Regions from separate parts of the Enterobacter sp. UPMP701 genome, predicted to be linked through region 3. Evidence: predicted binding sites of a transcription regulator. Region 3 holds the regulator's gene; each other region holds the start of a gene.

Region 1 (5,936 bases), on a different contig from region 3:
GACGAACGGTACGGTACGTGCCGCGCGCGGGTTGACTTCAATCAGATAGACTTCGTTGTCTTTCACCGCGAACTGGACGTTCATCAGGCCGCGAACCTGCAGCTCGAAGGCCAGCTTCTGTACCTGCTGGCGCATCACGTCCTGGATTTCCTGGCTGAGGGTGTACGCTGGCAGAGAACAGGCGGAGTCACCGGAGTGCACGCCCGCCTGCTCGATATGCTCCATGATGCCGCCAATCAGCACCATTTCGCCGTCGCAGATGGCATCCACGTCGACTTCAACCGCGTCGTCGAGGAAGCGGTCGAGCAGCACTGGCGCATCGTTGGAAACGCTCACCGCGGTCTGGAAGTAGCGGCGCAGGTCGGCTTCATCGTAGACGATTTCCATCGCGCGTCCGCCCAGTACGTAGGAAGGACGTACCACCAGCGGGTAGCCAATCTCTTTCGCCTTCTCAACGGCCATTTCGATGGCGGTGACGGTGGCGTTCGCCGGCTGTTTCAGCTTCAGACGGTCAACCGCCTGCTGGAAACGCTCGCGGTCTTCCGCACGGTCAATTGCGTCCGGGCTGGTGCCGATAACCGGCACGCCTGCCGCTTCCAGCGCGCGCGCCAGCTTCAGCGGAGTCTGGCCACCGTACTGCACGATCACGCCTTTTGGCTTCTCGATGCGCACGATTTCCAGCACGTCTTCCAGAGTGACCGGCTCGAAGTAGAGGCGGTCAGAGGTGTCGTAGTCGGTCGAGACGGTTTCCGGGTTACAGTTGACCATGATGGTCTCGTAACCGTCTTCGCGCAGCGCCAGAGAGGCGTGTACGCAGCAGTAGTCGAACTCGATGCCCTGGCCGATACGGTTTGGACCGCCGCCCAGCACCATAATCTTGTCGCGGTCGACGGACGGGTTCGCTTCACACTCGTCTTCATAGGTGGAGTACATGTAGGCGGTGTCGGTTGAGAACTCCGCCGCACAGGTGTCCACGCGCTTGTAAACCGGGTGCAGGTCGTACTGGTCGCGCAGCTTGCGGATTTCCGCTTCACGCACGCCCGCCAGCTTAGCCAGACGCGCATCGGCAAAGCCTTTACGCTTCAGCATGCGCAGGAAGTCAGCGTCCAGGCCGTTGATGCCCAGCTCCGCGACCTTCTCTTCCAGACGCACCAGCTCTTCAATCTGCACCAGGAACCAGCGGTCGATGTTGGTCAGGTTGAACACGCCGTCGACGGACAGGCCCGCACGGAAGGCATCGGCGATGTACCAGATACGCTCTGCGCCCGCGTCTTTCAGCTCGCGGCGAATTTTAGTCAGTGCTTCCGGGTCGTCCAGGCTCACTTTCGGGTCAAAGCCGGTCGCACCCACTTCCAGGCCGCGCAGCGCTTTCTGCAGGGATTCCTGCTGCGTGCGGCCAATCGCCATCACTTCACCGACGGATTTCATCTGAGTGGTCAGACGGTCGTTCGCGCCCGCGAATTTCTCGAAGTTAAAGCGAGGAATTTTAGTCACAACGTAGTCGATGGACGGTTCGAAGGACGCAGGGGTGCGGCCACCGGTAATATCGTTCATCAGCTCGTCGAGGGTGTAGCCCACCGCCAGTTTCGCCGCCACCTTCGCAATCGGGAAGCCGGTCGCTTTAGAGGCCAGCGCGGAGGAGCGGGACACGCGCGGGTTCATTTCGATAACAATCAGACGGCCGGTTTTCGGGTTAACGGAGAACTGCACGTTAGAACCGCCGGTTTCCACGCCGATTTCACGCAGTACCGCCATCGAGGCGTTACGCATGATTTGATACTCTTTGTCGGTCAGGGTCTGGGCTGGCGCAACGGTGATGGAGTCACCGGTGTGGATACCCATCGCATCGAAGTTTTCGATGGAGCAGACGATGATACAATTGTCGTTTTTATCACGCACCACTTCCATCTCGTACTCTTTCCAGCCAATCAGCGATTCATCAATCAGCAGCTCTTTGGTTGGGGAGAGATCCAGACCACGTTCGCAAATCTCTTCAAACTCTTCGCGGTTGTAGGCGATACCGCCGCCGGTGCCGCCCATGGTGAACGATGGACGGATGATGCACGGGTAGCCCACTTCTGCCGCAACGGCCAGCGCTTCTTCCATGTTGTGCGCGATACCGGAACGCGCGGTGTCGAGGCCGATTTTCTTCATGGCCACGTCGAAGCGGCGACGGTCTTCTGCTTTATCAATCGCGTCGGCGGTCGCACCAATCATGGTCACGCCGAACTCTTCCAGCACACCCTGACGCTCCAGCTCCAGCGCACAGTTCAGCGCCGTCTGGCCGCCCATGGTTGGCAGCACCGCGTCCGGACGCTCTTTCTCGATGATTTTACGCACCACTTCCCAGTGAATCGGCTCGATGTAGGTTGCATCAGCCATTTCCGGGTCGGTCATGATGGTCGCCGGGTTAGAGTTCACCAGGATAACGCGGTAACCCTCTTCACGCAGGGCTTTACACGCCTGCGCGCCGGAGTAGTCGAATTCGCAGGCCTGGCCGATGACGATCGGGCCAGCGCCAAGGATCAGGATGCTTTTTATGTCTGTACGTTTTGGCATTGTCTTCTCGGCTCCTGATTATTTAGCGGTCTTACGGTATTGCTCGATAAGTTCGATGAAGTGATCGAACAGCGGCGCGGCGTCGTGTGGGCCCGGGCTGGCTTCCGGGTGGCCCTGGAAGCTGAATGCTGGTTTATCGGTGCGATGAATGCCCTGAAGGGTGCCATCGAACAGCGACTTATGGGTCACGCGCAGGTTAGCCGGCATTGACGCTTCATCGACGGCGAAACCGTGGTTCTGCGCGGTAATCATCACCGTGTTGTTGTCGATATCTTTCACCGGGTGGTTACCACCGTGGTGGCCGAACTTCATCTTCACAGTGTTCGCACCGCTCGCCAGCGCCAGCAGCTGATGGCCGAGGCAGATGCCGAATACCGGAATGTCGGTTTCCAGGAAGGACTTGATGGCGTCGATAGCGTAATCGCACGGCGCCGGGTCGCCAGGACCGTTAGAGAGGAAAATACCGTCCGGATTCATCTTCAGCACGTCTTCGGCAGACGTTTGTGCCGGAACCACCGTCAGGCGGCAGCCGCGGTCAACCAGCATGCGCAGGATGTTGCGCTTGGCGCCGAAATCGTAAGCCACCACGTGGAACGGCAGCTCGCTCTCTTTTTTCGCTTCCGGCAGGTCGCCTTCCAGCGTCCAGCTCCCCTGCGTCCAGCTGTAAGCCTCCGCGGTAGTCACTTCTTTCGCCAGGTCCATGCCGTTCAGGCCCGGGAAGGCTTTTGCTTTTTCCAGCGCCAGCGTTGCATCAAGGTTATCACCCGCGATGATGCAGCCGTTCTGTGCACCCTTCTCGCGCAGCAGGCGCGTTAACTTACGGGTATCGATATCGGCAATCGCCACGATGTTATGACGCTTCAGGTAAGAAGAGAGGTCTTCGGTGTTGCGGAAGTTGCTGGCAATCAGCGGCAGGTCGCGAATGACCAGGCCTTGCGCATGTACCTGAGAGGATTCTTCGTCAGCAGCATTGGTGCCGACATTGCCGATATGAGGATAAGTAAGAGTAACGATTTGGCGAGAATAGGAAGGATCAGTGAGGATTTCTTGATAACCGGTCATTGAAGTATTGAAAACGACTTCCCCAACCGCCGAACCCGTTGCCCCTATGGCCCGACCGATAAACTGGGTTCCGTCTTCCAGAACCAATAGCGCTGACTTAATCAAAACACCCTCCAGAGAATATTCACTCACTTTATTTGCATATTAATTCATAACCATGTCATGGATCAATGCAAATGTGTTGCCAGCGGATTTTTGGCAAACGGCGGCATTCTGGGGATTTGCCAGGTAAAAGTCAACTTAAAACGGATATTTTGTTTGTTATTTTGCAAGCCTGGCGGCTTCATTTCGAATTAAGCGGCAAAAAGATCAGCTAAATCACTGTGGAAACCGCTTGCGTGCGCAGTTTAATAGAAATGAGCGTCGAGCGAGAATGAAAAGTGGACCAGCCGGTCAAAATTTACAATCCAGCAACACAAAACATCAGGAATAACGCCATTTTTAATGGTTTGAAGACAATAAATACTGATAAGAGGTAAAATAAAAGGGCAATAAAATATTGCCCTATGCAATCAAATAGTTACGACTGCAATAACCACATCACGATGGGTAATAAAGCTTACAAATTGTTGAGATCGAGCACATCTCGCATATCAAAAAGACCATCTTTCTTATCTTTTAACCACAGTGCTGAGCGAACGGCTCCGTTGGCAAACGTCATTCGGCTGGAAGCTTTATGCGTAATCTCCACACGCTCGCCAATATCGGCGAACATCGCCGTATGTTCGCCGACGATGTCGCCCGCACGAACCGTTGCGAAACCTATAGTGCCAGGCACGCGTTCGCCGGTGTGACCTTCGCGGGTATAGACCGCGCAGTCTTTTAAATCTTTATCGAGTGCATGAGCAATCGCTTCGCCCATCGCCAGCGCCGTACCTGATGGCGCATCAACTTTGTAACGGTGGTGAGCTTCCACGATCTCGATATCGGTATAGTTGCCCATCACCTTAGCGGCCTTCTCCAGCAGCTTCAGCATGACGTTAACGCCCACGCTGAAGTTTGCGGCGAAGACAATCGCAATCTCTTTTGATGCGTCCTGAATAGCCTGCTTGCCCGCATCGTCAAAACCGGTGGTGCCTATCACCATCCCCTTGCCGTGCTGGCGGCAAAACGCCAGATGCGTCAGCGTCCCTTCCGGGCGGGTAAAGTCGATGAATACATCGAAGTCATCTTTAACCGCATCAAGGCTGCTCTGGATGGTAACGCCCGTCCTTCCCGCGCCTGCCAGCTCACCTGCGTCGGCACCAAGAAGTGAGGAACCTTCACGCTCCAGCGCCGCGCCAAGCGCCACGCCATCCATCTGTAGTGCCGCCTGAATCAGCTGACGGCCCATACGTCCACCCGCGCCCGCAATGGCAACGCGGATCTGTGCATCATGCATAGTTATTCTCTTACGTTAAAATGATGTAAATCGTTTTCAGATTAACCAGCCTTGAGAAGCACTGCCAACTGAAAACACCGATAATTAGAATTTAACGTGAAACCGACTTAAATATCAGTAAAAGACATGATTTTGTCGTCACGATAAAGTAACGGGTAAAAAAAAGGCCAGCACAGGAGGTGCTGGCCTTTTATCAGAAAAAGGACTATTCGACTTCGCGGGCGTCGATGCGCAGTTCTTTCGGGACTTCGAAAACGATGTTCTCTTCACGTCCTTCCAGCGGCACCGCTTCGCCGCCGCCCAGCTCCTGCAGACGCGCAATCACGTTCTGCACCAGGATATCCGGTGCGGAAGCACCTGCGGTCACGCCAACGCAGGCCGCATTTTTCACCCACGCTTCCTGGATGTCCGTTGCATCGTCAATCAGAAACGCCGCTTTCCCCATGCGCTGCGCCAGTTCGGCCAGACGGTTGGAGTTAGAGGAGTTTTTGGAGCCGACAACCAGCACCACATCCGCCTGCTCAGCCAGCGCGCGCACCGCTTCCTGACGGTTAGTGGTGGCGTAGCAGATGTCATCCTTACGCGGCCCGACGATTTTCGGAAAGCGCTGGCGCAGGGCGTCAATCACGTCCGAGGTATCGTCTACGGAGAGCGTCGTCTGGGTCATAAACGACAGACGGGCTTCATTTTTCACGTTCAGCGTAAAGACATCTTCCGGTGACTCGACCAGGTACATGCCCCCTTCCGGGTTGCTGTACTGGCCCATGGTGCCTTCGACTTCCGGGTGACCGGCATGGCCAATCAGAATCGACTCTTCACCGCGACGGCTGGCGCGCGCCACTTCCATATGCACTTTTGTCACTAATGGACAGGTGGCATCGAATACGGTCAGATCGCGGCTTTTCGCCTCGTTGCGTACCGCCTGTGAGACGCC
Region 2 (5,936 bases), 380 kb from region 3:
TGGATGCTGGAGCCGGAAGTGGCGTTTGCTGACCTCGACGACGTTGCCGGTCTGGCGGAAGCGATGCTGAAGTACGTCTTCAAAGCGGTGCTGGAAGAGCGTCCTGACGACATGAAGTTCTTCGCCGAGCGCGTAGACAGCGATGCTGTGGCGCGTCTGGAGCGTTTCGTCTCTGCCGACTTTGCGCAGGTGGACTATACCGACGCGGTAGCGATCCTCGAGAAATGCGGTGAGAAGTTCGAGAACCCGGTTTACTGGGGCGTCGATCTGGCGTCTGAGCACGAACGCTATCTGGCCGAGAAACATTTCAAAGCACCGGTTGTTGTTAAAAACTACCCGAAAGACATTAAGGCCTTCTATATGCGCCTTAACGAAGACGGGAAAACCGTGGCAGCAATGGACGTACTGGCGCCGGGCATCGGTGAAATCATCGGTGGTTCTCAGCGTGAAGAACGTCTGGACGTGCTGGACGCGCGCATGGAAGAGATGGGTCTCAACCCTGCGGACTACAGCTGGTATCGCGACCTGCGCCGTTATGGCACCGTTCCGCACGCTGGGTTCGGTCTTGGTTTCGAGCGTCTGATCGCCTACGTTACTGGCGTTCAGAACGTGCGTGACGTGATCCCGTTCCCACGTACTCCACGTAACGCCAGCTTCTAAGTAACACAACAGATAATGGCCAGCATTTGCTGGCCATTATTTTATTCTGCCCTGTCAGTTTTTGTCAGCGCAAAGTCAACGTTTTTAAACCATCACCCCGTCACAACCACTACCTGTTACGTTTTGTTTCCGCGAAATATCCAGCCACAAAAAATAAACCACATTCTTATTGAGATTATTACAGCCTCAAGCAATAGCACAAATTTCAACCACTTTTTCAGCCATCCAGAAGTCTTTTTGCGGTCATAAGAAAAAACGAGTCGTTTAACATCCGTTTATAGGAATTGCCTTTATTCAAATTAATCATAAGGAATTCATATATATAGGAAACAATTCGCTGCTTAATTCACCAGGACACGCTGAAATTTGAGATGGTTCACAAAGTTCCGAAAAATACACATTTAGTTACACATATTTTCTTATTGTAACTCAATCTTGAGAATTGTAGCACTTTCAGGCTAGCGAAACGCTTCGGTGAATGGAAAGATGCCTGTCAGATACATAAAGACACCAAACTCTCATCAATAGTTCCGGAAATATTTATTGACAGAATTTATTGACGGCAGTGGCGAGTGTCATAAAAAAACCAATGAGGGTAATAAATAATGATGAAGCGCAATATTCTGGCAGTGGTAATCCCTGCCCTGCTGGTAGCCGGTGCAGCTAACGCTGCAGAAATCTATAACAAGAACGGCAACAAACTGGATCTGTACGGGAAAGTTAATGCTGAGCGTGACTTTGTTACCAATGGCGATAACACCAACAACTCCGACTCAACTTACGCGCAGATCGGTTTCAAAGGCGAAACTCAGATCAACGACCAACTGACAGGTTATGGTCAGTGGGAATACCGTGCACTGGCCAGCTCAGCTGAAGGTGAACAGTCTGCAAACAACTCTACCCGTACTCGTCTGGCTTTCGCTGGCCTGAAAATGGCTGACGCTGGCAGCATCGACTATGGCCGTAACTACGGCATCGTATACGATGTAGAGTCTTACACCGACATGGCGCCAACGTGGTCTGGCGAAACCTGGGGTGGTGGTTATGTTGATAACTACATGACCAGCCGTTCTACTGGCCTGCTGACTTACCGTAACAGCGATTTCTTCGGTCTGGTTGATGGTCTGAGCTTCGGTATCCAGTACCAGGCTAAAAACGAGCGCGCTGACCTGCGTCGTGCCAACGGTGACGGTGTTGGTTACTCTGTGGGTTACGACTTCGGCGGTGGCTTTGGCCTGACCGGTGCGTACAGCAATGCTAACCGTACTCTTGACCAGAAAGCTGATGGCAAAGGCGACAAAGCTGAAGCATGGGCAATTGGTGGTAAATATGATGCTAACAGCCTGTATCTGGCAGCGGTGTACGCAGAAACCCGCAACATGAGCATCCTGGGTAACAGCACCGGTTCCAATACTCCGGATGCTGATGGTGACGTGTTCAACGTAGCGAACAAAACCCAGAACTTCGAAGTTATCGCTCAGTATCAGTTCGATTTCGGCCTGCGTCCATCCCTGTCCTATGTGCAGAGTAAAGGTAAAAACCTGAACACCGTAGCTGGCGGCGATGCAGATCTGGCTAAATACGTTGAAGTTGGCGCAACTTACTACTTCAATAAAAACTTCAACGTGTCTGCTGACTACCGTATCAACCTGATCGACGAAGATCAGGCCAAGCGCACTGGCGGCGGCTGGGTTGGTACCGACGACCAGGTTGGCCTGGCTGCAGTTTACCAGTTCTAATCCGTACACCACGTTGTTATATGCTTAATGAACAGGGCTTCGGCCCTGTTTTTTTATGCCTGACAGAAAATAATGGCGACTTTTGAAAAGCCGCACGCTTTTCGTCGCAAACGGTTGGCATTTTGTAAATCTACCGTTAACCTGATAGCGGATTTCACTTCTGTAATCACAATGGAACTTCGTCATGTTTGAGAACATTACCGCCGCTCCTGCCGACCCTATTCTGGGCCTGGCCGATCTGTTTCGTGCCGATGACCGCCCTGGCAAAATCAACCTGGGTATTGGTGTATATAAAGATGAAACCGGCAAAACTCCGGTACTGACCAGCGTTAAGAAAGCTGAGCAGTATCTGCTGGAAAATGAAACCACCAAAAACTACCTCGGTATTGATGGTATCCCTGAATTTGGTCGCTGCACCCAGGAGCTGCTGTTCGGTAAAGGCAGCGCAATTGTGAGTGACAAACGTGCTCGCACAGCACAGACCCCTGGCGGTACCGGCGCGCTGCGCGTGGCGGCGGATTTCCTTGCGAAAAACACCTCTGTTAAGCGTGTATGGGTGAGCAACCCAAGCTGGCCGAACCACAAGAGCGTCTTTAACTCTGCGGGTCTGGAAGTACGTGAATATGCTTACTACGACGCGGCAAACCACGCTCTGGACTTTGACGGCCTGCTGGCAAGCCTGAGCGAAGCGCAGGCGGGTGACGTGGTGTTGTTCCACGGCTGCTGCCACAACCCAACCGGTATCGATCCAACGCTTGAGCAGTGGGAACACCTGGCTAAACTCTCCGTTGAGAAAGGCTGGTTGCCGCTGTTTGACTTTGCTTATCAGGGCTTCGCCCGCGGTCTGGAAGAAGATGCCGAAGGCCTGCGCGCGTTCGCAGCAGTTCATCAGGAGCTGATCGTTGCTAGCTCCTACTCCAAGAACTTCGGTCTGTACAATGAGCGTGTGGGTGCCTGTACGCTGGTTGCGGCTAACGATGAAACTGCCGATCGTGCCTTCAGCCAGATGAAATCCGTTATCCGCGCTAACTACTCTAACCCACCGGCACACGGTGCCTCTGTCGTTGCCACCATCCTGAGCAACGATGCGCTACGCGCGATCTGGGAACAAGAGCTCAACGATATGCGTCAGCGTATTCAGCGCATGCGCCTGCTGTTTGTGAACACCCTGGCTGAGAAAGGCGCGGACCGCGACTTCAGCTTTATCATCAAACAGAACGGCATGTTCTCGTTCAGCGGCCTGACTAAAGAGCAGGTTCTGCGTCTGCGTGAAGAGTTTGGCGTATACGCCGTGGCCTCTGGCCGCGTTAACGTTGCAGGCATGACCCCTGACAACATGGCGCCACTGTGCGAAGCGATTGTCGCTGTGCTGTAATTTGCACCTACAAAAAAGCCTGCGTTTAGCAGGCTTTTTTTATGCTGGTTACCAGACAGGCATCTCATCCTGAAGGAACGGATTATGGAGCCGTTCATAGCCCAGCGTCGACATCGGGCCGTGTCCAGGGATAAACGTCACGTCATCACCCAGCGGCAATAACTTCTGTTTGATCGACTGAATCAGCTGCCCATGATCGCCGCGCGGAAAATCGCTGCGTCCTACGCCACCTTTGAAAATCACATCGCCGGAAATCAGCAGACGGGACTGGTCATCAAAGAAGACGATATGGCCTGGCGTATGCCCAGGACAATGCAACACCTGTAAAGTCACATTCCCTACGTTAACGCGCTCTCCTTCGTTCAGCCAGCGATCGGGCGTCAGGGGTTGACACTCATCAAGGCCAAACATGCGGCTTTGGGCAGGTAACCCCTGCAGCCAGAACTCATCTTCTTTTTCCGGGCCAATAATCGGCACACCGTAGTGTTCAGCCAGTTCAGCCGCTGCGCCTACGTGGTCAAGGTGACCATGCGTCAGTAAAATCTGCATCAGCGTTACGCCGCTGTCGGCGACTTCCTGCTTGATTTTCTCAGCATCACCGCCGGGATCGACAAGCGCGGCCAGTTTGGTTTGCTCACACCAGATTAATGAACAGTTCTGGGAGAACGCGGTAACCGGAATAATACGATAGTTCATACTGCTCCTGTGTTTCGTTATTACCAGTGCCGAACCGGACCGGTATCAATATGCACAAAGTTGCTGCTGGGGTAGTATCCTACACCACCTGCGCGCATAGATAACGCGGCTTTGCGAATATTGGCTAACGAAACGCCTTCAATATGGAAATCCATTGCCTGTCCCTTCGTGTGGTAGCTTTTTTTCGCTACGCCACGGCTATGGGCGCGCAGTTCATTATTGGTATCAAGAGAGCGATAGCCAGAAATAAGCTGCACCGGCTTGCTGGTACCCAGCAGGCCCTGAAGGCGGAAAAGCTGATCAAACAGTCCTGGGTCGATGGCTTTTACTTTATTCGCGCGGAAATCACGGAAAAAATGGTTGAGTCTTGCTAATTCATCCTGAATATAGCCTCTGCCATCAAAAAACTCCGCTTTTAGCGACTCACCGGTGTGAAGATTGTTGAGCGTTAAAACTCGCGGACGAGGTGTCGAGAGGGTGGCAAATGCTGGCGTCGGCAGGATGGCCGCTGCGCCGAGCGCAACACCACCTAACGCCAGCAGTTTGCGGCGATTAGCGTCAAATTTGTCCATGATAATCAGGTCTACAGGTCAATGAAATCGTAAATATGCTTAGCGCACGAAGGGCACCTTAACTGGCAAAACAGGGTACGTCAAGGCGCCCAACCCCAGTGAATACGCGGCTTACAGCGATATTGGCCCCGATTCACCCTAACTTACGACAATCATTTTTCCCGAACTACTTCATTTACCTGATTAATTGTTCCGCTTTTGGCAAAATTTGTGCGCCGGATCGCGCGGTGAGATCATAATTGTAAATATCTGTACGATACTGAGTCCGCCCGTCTTCACCCACGAACGCCGTCAGATAATAAAGATTGACCGGAATATTGTGTCGGATATTGACATAGCGCGTATCCCCCTGCTTCAGGGCGTCAGAAATACGCGTATCGTTCCAGCCCGCATCCTGCAACAGCATGTTGGCCAGCTCCGAGGCTTTGTTCACGCGCACACAGCCAGAACTCAGCGCGCGGGTATCTTTCTGGAACAGATTATGGTTCGGCGTATCGTGCAGATAAATCGCATCTGAGCTCGGCATATTGAATTTGTAACGTCCCAGCGAGTTATGCGCACCGGGCGCCTGCTGGAAGCGGAAAGGCAGGTTCGATGCGGTAATCGTCGACCAGTCGACCATATACGGATCGATCGCCTCTTTACTGTTCCAGCCGCGCATCACCGTATAGCCGTGACGTTCCAGATAACCCGGATCGTTCCAGACCTTAGGCAGAATATCCTTCCGCGCCAGCGTCGGCGGCACGTTCCACGGCGGATTCACCACCACGTTATTTAACGCGCTGCTCATCATCGGCGTTTTACGGTCCGGACGTCCGACAATCACGCGCGATGCCAGTTTTTCACTGCCGTCCTGATAATAGACCAGAGAATAGGCCGGGATATTCACCATAA
Region 3 (5,936 bases):
GAAGGCAAAACGCTGGAGGAGATCGTCCGCGGTTCAGAGGGTGGAATCTTTAACAACGCCGCTCAGGTGTGGAACCACACCTTCTACTGGCACTGCCTGGCACCGAATGCTGGTGGCGAACCTGCCGGTGTACTGGCAACCGCCATCAACGCCGCATTTGGCAGCTTTGCGGAGTTTAAAGCGAAGTTTACCGATGCAGCCATCAAGAACTTCGGTTCTGGCTGGACGTGGCTGGTAAAAGAAGCGGATGGCAAACTGGCTATCGTGTCCACCTCTAACGCGGGCACCCCGCTGACCACCAGCGCTACGCCGCTGATGACCGTGGACGTGTGGGAACACGCTTACTACATTGATTACCGTAATGCGCGCCCGAACTACCTGGAACACTTCTGGGCACTGGTAAACTGGGACTTTGTGGCGAAGAACTTCGCCGCGTAAGGATCACGCAGAAGGGGTTACCCTTCTGCGTTTTTTGCTTATTCAGCCGTACAAACCGCTTCTGGCTGTTTACGACCGGACATCATCACCAGCAGCAGGCCGAGCGCGGCAATAATCGCCCCCATCACCGGCACAAAACTGTATCCCAGGCCACCTGAAATCACGGCGCCCCCGGCGGCAGCCCCCAACGCATTGCCGAGATTGAACGCCCCGATATTCACGGAAGACGAGAGACCCGGCGCTTCATGGGCGACGCGCATCACGCGCATCTGCAGCGGTGGAACCACGGCGAAGGTGGCAGCTCCCCAGACGACCATCGCAATCGCCGCGCCGAATTCATTCCGCGCCAGCCACGGGATCGCAATCATGATGACAATCAGCAGGGTTAAGAACCCCTTCAGCGTCCCGCTCACGGAACGGTCGGCAAATTTCCCGCCGAGATAGTTGCCAATTGAGAAGCCGACGCCAATCAGCACCAGCATCGCGGTAACAAAGAGTGGCGTTGCGTGGGTAATGTCGTGCAAGACCGGCGAAATGTAGGTGTAGAGGGTAAACATCGCCCCTGCCCCCAGCACGGTGGTCAGCAGCGCGGAGAGCACCTGCGGACGCATCAGCACCGCCAGCTCTTTACGCACTTCCGGACGTTCGCCGGCGCTGCCTTTCGGCAGGGAGAAGAACAGTGCCACCATCGCGACCACGCCCAGCCCGGCCGTCGCCAGGAAGGACATCCGCCAGCCGATCGCTTCACCCAACCAGGTTGCCGCCGGTACGCCGCCAATGTTGGCAATCGTCAGCCCCATAAACATGGTCGCCACGGCGCTTGCCTGCTTGTGTTTCGGCACAACGCTCGCGGCCACGACCGACCCGAGCCCAAAGAACGCGCCGTGGTTGAGGCTGGTCAGAATGCGCGACAACATCAGGGTGGTGTAGTCCGGCGAAATGGCCGAAAGCACATTGCCGAGGGTGAAAATCGCCATCAGGAAAATCAGCGCATTGCGGCGCGCGCGGTGCGAAAGCAGAAGCGTCATCAGCGGCGCTCCCACCATCACTCCGATAGCGTAGGCGCTGATTAGCATACCGGCGGCCGGGATCGAGACGTCCACGCCCCGGGCGATAACAGGCAGTAACCCCATCGGGGAGAATTCAGTGGTGCCAATCCCAAAAGCGCCAATCGCCAGGGCCAGCAGGGGAAAATTGATTTTCATGCGTCAACTCCGGATGCCGTGTCATGTGGTGACACAGAACAAAGAAGCGGAAAGCATGACATCAATCACAAAAAATGAGAAGTTAACAAAATGGCAAAAGATTTTTGCCAGAGAAGTAACAATCAGGAGATCGGGAGGGAGAAGGCTCTCCCCCCGCGTAAATCAGTGCAGCGCAGCCGTCAGGCCAGCCGCGACAATCAGAGCCAGCACAATAACGGTGGTGAACAGCGAAAACTTCAGATCGGAACTCATCAATTTTTCTCCTTTTAATCCCCCCACGAAAAGTGAGCTTGCTCATTTTTGCACAATTTAGCTCAAAAATCTTCCTGGATTTAAGCTGATAAACACTTTAGCTCTTCCCCTTTTCATCAAGATAGGCCAAAATTCCACGCTAAATTTATTAGCGTACCGGCCATTGACCCCCTCCTGACGTCCCGTGTCGTTTTCCTGGCGTACCGCAATCCAAAATTGCGAGATAAGGGTGAGAGAAGGCAAACGTTTACCTTCAAGTTTTTCAGGAGTTTAGGATATGGTCTGGAGTGACATTTAATGGCAACAATTAAAGACGTAGCAAAACGCGCAAACGTTTCCACTACAACCGTATCACATGTAATTAACAAAACCCGCTTTGTGGCGGAAGAGACGCGCAACGCCGTCTGGGCTGCGATCAAAGAGCTGCACTACTCACCGAGTGCGGTTGCGCGTAGCCTCAAGGTTAATCACACCAAGTCTATTGGTCTGCTGGCGACCAGCAGCGAAGCGGCCTATTTTGCCGAGATCATTGAAGCGGTAGAGAAAAACTGCTTCCAGAAAGGCTATACCCTGATTCTGGGCAACGCATGGAATAGCATAGAAAAACAGCGTGCCTATCTGTCGATGATGGCGCAAAAGCGCGTGGATGGCCTGCTGGTGATGTGCTCCGAGTACCCGGAATCCGTACTGTCGATGCTGGAAGAGTATCGCCATATCCCTATGGTGGTGATGGACTGGGGCGAAGCGCGCGCCGACTTCACCGATTCCGTCATCGATAACGCCTTCGAAGGCGGTTACATGGCGGGCCGTTATCTGATCGAACGCGGCCACCGCGAGATTGGCGTAATCCCGGGTCCGCTGGAGCGCAACACCGGTGCGGGCCGCCTGGCCGGATTTATGAAAGCGATGGAAGAGGCGCTGATTACCGTGCCGGAAAACTGGATCGTGCAGGGTGACTTTGAGCCGGAATCAGGCTACCGCGCGATGCAGCAGATCGTCTCCCAGCAGCACCGTCCGACCGCCGTCTTCTGCGGGGGCGACATCATGGCCATGGGTGCACTCTGCGCCGCAGACGAGCTTGGCCTGCGCGTCCCGCAGGATATTTCCGTGATCGGCTATGACAACGTGCGCAACGCGCGCTTCTTCACGCCAGCGCTGACCACCATTCACCAGCCGAAAGATTCGCTGGGTGAAACGGCCTTCAATATGCTGCTGGACAGGATCGTCAACAAGCGTGAAGAGTCGCAGTCCATTGAAGTTCATCCACGCCTCATCGAGCGCCGCTCCGTTGCGGATGGTCCTTTCCGCGACTACCGTCGTTAATCTTCTTCCGGGGCCAGTCAGTCTGGCTCCCGTAACCATTCCCGGTTAAGCGTTTCGCTGTCACCCAGATAATCCAGCAGCCAGGCCATAGCGGGTGAGACATCATTTTGTTGCCAGGTGAGACAGCAGGCCGCATCCGGGAACGGGTTCTCCAGCGTTAGCTCTATCCACTCTCCGGTGTCGATACGCGGACGCGCAAAATGGGCGGGCACCATGCCTACGCAGAGTCCGGCACTGAGGCACGTCGCCGACGATCCCCAGTCAGGGGCGACAACCCGCCGCTGGTTGTCCAGCAGCCATGTAATTCGCTTCGGCAGTGAACGGGAGGTATCCTCCAGCACCAGCGACGGCCAGCTGCGCAGCGTATCGTCGCTCAGCGGCCCTTCCATCGCCGCCAGGGGATGATCGCTTGCCACCACACATTTCCAGCTCAGCATCCCCATATCGCGAAAGGCGTAACGTCCCCCGACGGGGATCGCCTGGGTCGCGCCAATCGCCATCTCTACCCTGCCGTCCGCCAGCGCATCCCAGACGCCGTTGAACACCTCCTGCGAGACCCGCAGTTCAACGTCAGAGAAATGCCGATAAAAATCGACAATCATCTGCCGGGTGCGCTTGGGCTTAACGATGTTATCCACCGCAATGGAAAGGTGTCCCCGCCAGCCGTTCGCGATCTGCTGACACTGCTCGCGGGTGATCTGCATTTTTTTGATAACAGAACGCCCTTCTTTCAGAAACCACGCCCCTGCGGGCGTTAATTCCACATCACGATGCCGCCGTTCAAACAGCGGAACCGCCAGCCATTCTTCAAGCTGACGTACCGTATAGCTGATAGCCGAAGGGACGCGGTGCAACTCCTGCGCCGCAGCGCTAAAGCTGCCGTTACGCGCGACAGCATCGACCACTTCAAGAGAATAATCTGACCACATTTTCTGCCTGCAAAAAATTTGAATTCACCCGCCAAATATTAGCGTTTCACAAGCGGCTTTGCACTCCCTACACTCAGCGCCAATGTATACCTGCCTCCTCAGGAGAATAAAATAGTGCAACCCAGGAAAGGATTTTTAGTCTGGCTCGGCGGCTTAAGCGTGCTGGGCTTTTTGGCCACCGATATGTACCTGCCGGCCTTCGCCGCGATGCAGGAAGATTTGCAAACGCCTGCCGCGGCCATCAGCGCCAGCCTGAGTTTGTTCCTCGCCGGTTTTGCTTTCGCACAGCTGCTCTGGGGACCGCTCTCGGATCGCTTTGGTCGTAAACCGGTATTGCTGCTGGGGCTGGCCATTTTTGCCGTTGGCTGTCTGGGGATGTTATGGGTGCGCGATGCTACCTGGCTGCTGGTGCTGCGGTTTGCTCAGGCGGTCGGCGTCTGTGCCGCTGCCGTGACCTGGCAGGCGCTGGTCACCGACTACTACCCGGCAAACCGCACAAACCGTATTTTCGCTACCATTATGCCGCTGGTGGGTCTCTCACCTGCCCTCGCCCCGCTGCTGGGCAGCTGGATCCTCGCGCACTTTGACTGGCAGGCTATCTTTGCCACGCTGTTTGCCATCACGCTGGTGCTGATGCTGCCTGCGTTCGCTCTCAAGCCAGCGCATAAAAAAGAGGCGCATGCTGACGCGAAGCCGATTACCTTCACCTCCCTGCTGAGCGCAAAAGCATATCGCGGCAACGTTCTGATCTATGCCGCCTGTTCGGCGAGCTTCTTCGCGTGGCTGACCGGTTCGCCCTTTATTCTGCATGATATGGGCTACAGCCCGGCGGCCATTGGTCTGAGCTACGTTCCGCAGACCATCGCGTTCCTGGTGGGCGGGTACGGCTGCCGCGCGGCGCTGCAAAAATGGGAAGGCCAGCAAATGCTGCCGTGGCTGCTGGTGCTGTATGCGTTGAGCGTCATCGGGACCTGGGCCGTTGGCTTTATTCCGGGCGCGGGTCTTGCCGAAATATTGATTCCATTCTGCGTGATGGCCATCGCGAACGGGGCGATCTACCCTATCGTTGTGGCGCAGGCGCTGCGTCCGTTCCCGCAGGCGACAGGCCGCGCGGCTGCGCTGCAGAACACCCTGCAACTGGGGCTGTGCTTCCTGGCAAGCCTGGTGGTCTCCGCGCTGATTGCCACGCCGCTGCTGACAACAACCAGCGTGATGCTGGTCACCGTCGCGCTGGCGGCGTTGGGTTATCGCATGCAGGCCTCCGCGCAGCGCGCGCAGGACGAGAGCACGCAGGTAGAAACCTCGCATGCCTAATCGCACCAGAAACTATGTTAATTTTCAGTGATTAGGTTGCTAAGAATTTTCTATTGAATCACCAAATTTTGAGGCCTATACTAAATTTGGTTCGATTAAATACGATAAATATTAAGTGTTAACGGGAGCCGGAGTGCTCCCGTTTTACCATGGAAGGCATTTCGGCAAGGGTTATCTCCCTTCCTCTGTTCTACGTCGGATACTAGCCTCGCGGTGTTTACCGTGAGATTTCTCACAAACCAAAAAAAGCGTCTACGCTGTTTTAAGGTTCTGATCACAGTAGGGTGATGGAGAAGCTATGAGTTCATCGTGTATAGAAGAAGTCAGCGTTCCGGACGATAACTGGTCCCGGATCGTCAGTGAACTGTTAGGTCGAGCAGGCATCACTATCAACGGATCATCCCCATCCGATCCTCAGGTTAAACATCCCGACTTTTTTAAACGCGTATTGCGCGAGGGGTCGCTTGGCCTGGGA

The links. Region 3 encodes PurR, which represses purine synthesis genes. Its sites were predicted from a motif close to CANGCAAACGTTTGCNTG; they were not measured.
Region 1: the regulator PurR is predicted to act here: its motif matches at 3,945-3,962, upstream of carA (glutamine-hydrolyzing carbamoyl-phosphate synthase small subunit).
Region 2: the regulator PurR is predicted to act here: its motif matches at 2,503-2,520, upstream of ACWKXT_RS00650 (amino acid aminotransferase).

What each region holds. Positions count from the first base shown of each region.
Region 1 covers NZ_JBSKJN010000009.1:89,370-95,305, forward strand. The annotation lists gene carB (carbamoyl-phosphate synthase large subunit) at 1-2,559, opposite strand, end outside; gene carA (glutamine-hydrolyzing carbamoyl-phosphate synthase small subunit) at 2,578-3,726, opposite strand; gene dapB (4-hydroxy-tetrahydrodipicolinate reductase) at 4,181-5,002, opposite strand; gene ispH (4-hydroxy-3-methylbut-2-enyl diphosphate reductase) at 5,208-5,936, opposite strand, start outside.
Region 2 covers NZ_JBSKJN010000001.1:145,870-151,805, reverse strand. The annotation lists gene asnS (asparagine--tRNA ligase) at 1-660, shown strand, start outside; gene ACWKXT_RS00655 (porin) at 1,266-2,399, shown strand; gene ACWKXT_RS00650 (amino acid aminotransferase) at 2,584-3,774, shown strand; gene ACWKXT_RS00645 (MBL fold metallo-hydrolase) at 3,823-4,470, opposite strand; gene ACWKXT_RS00640 (DUF882 domain-containing protein) at 4,491-5,042, opposite strand; gene ldtD (L,D-transpeptidase) at 5,218-5,936, opposite strand, start outside.
Region 3 covers NZ_JBSKJN010000001.1:526,663-532,598, reverse strand. The annotation lists gene sodB (superoxide dismutase [Fe]) at 1-438, shown strand, start outside; gene ACWKXT_RS02600 (MFS transporter) at 477-1,643, opposite strand; gene cydH (cytochrome bd-I oxidase subunit CydH) at 1,806-1,895, opposite strand; gene purR (HTH-type transcriptional repressor PurR) at 2,193-3,218, shown strand; gene punR (DNA-binding transcriptional activator PunR) at 3,236-4,147, opposite strand; gene punC (purine nucleoside transporter PunC) at 4,262-5,461, shown strand; gene cfa (cyclopropane fatty acyl phospholipid synthase) at 5,760-5,936, shown strand, end outside.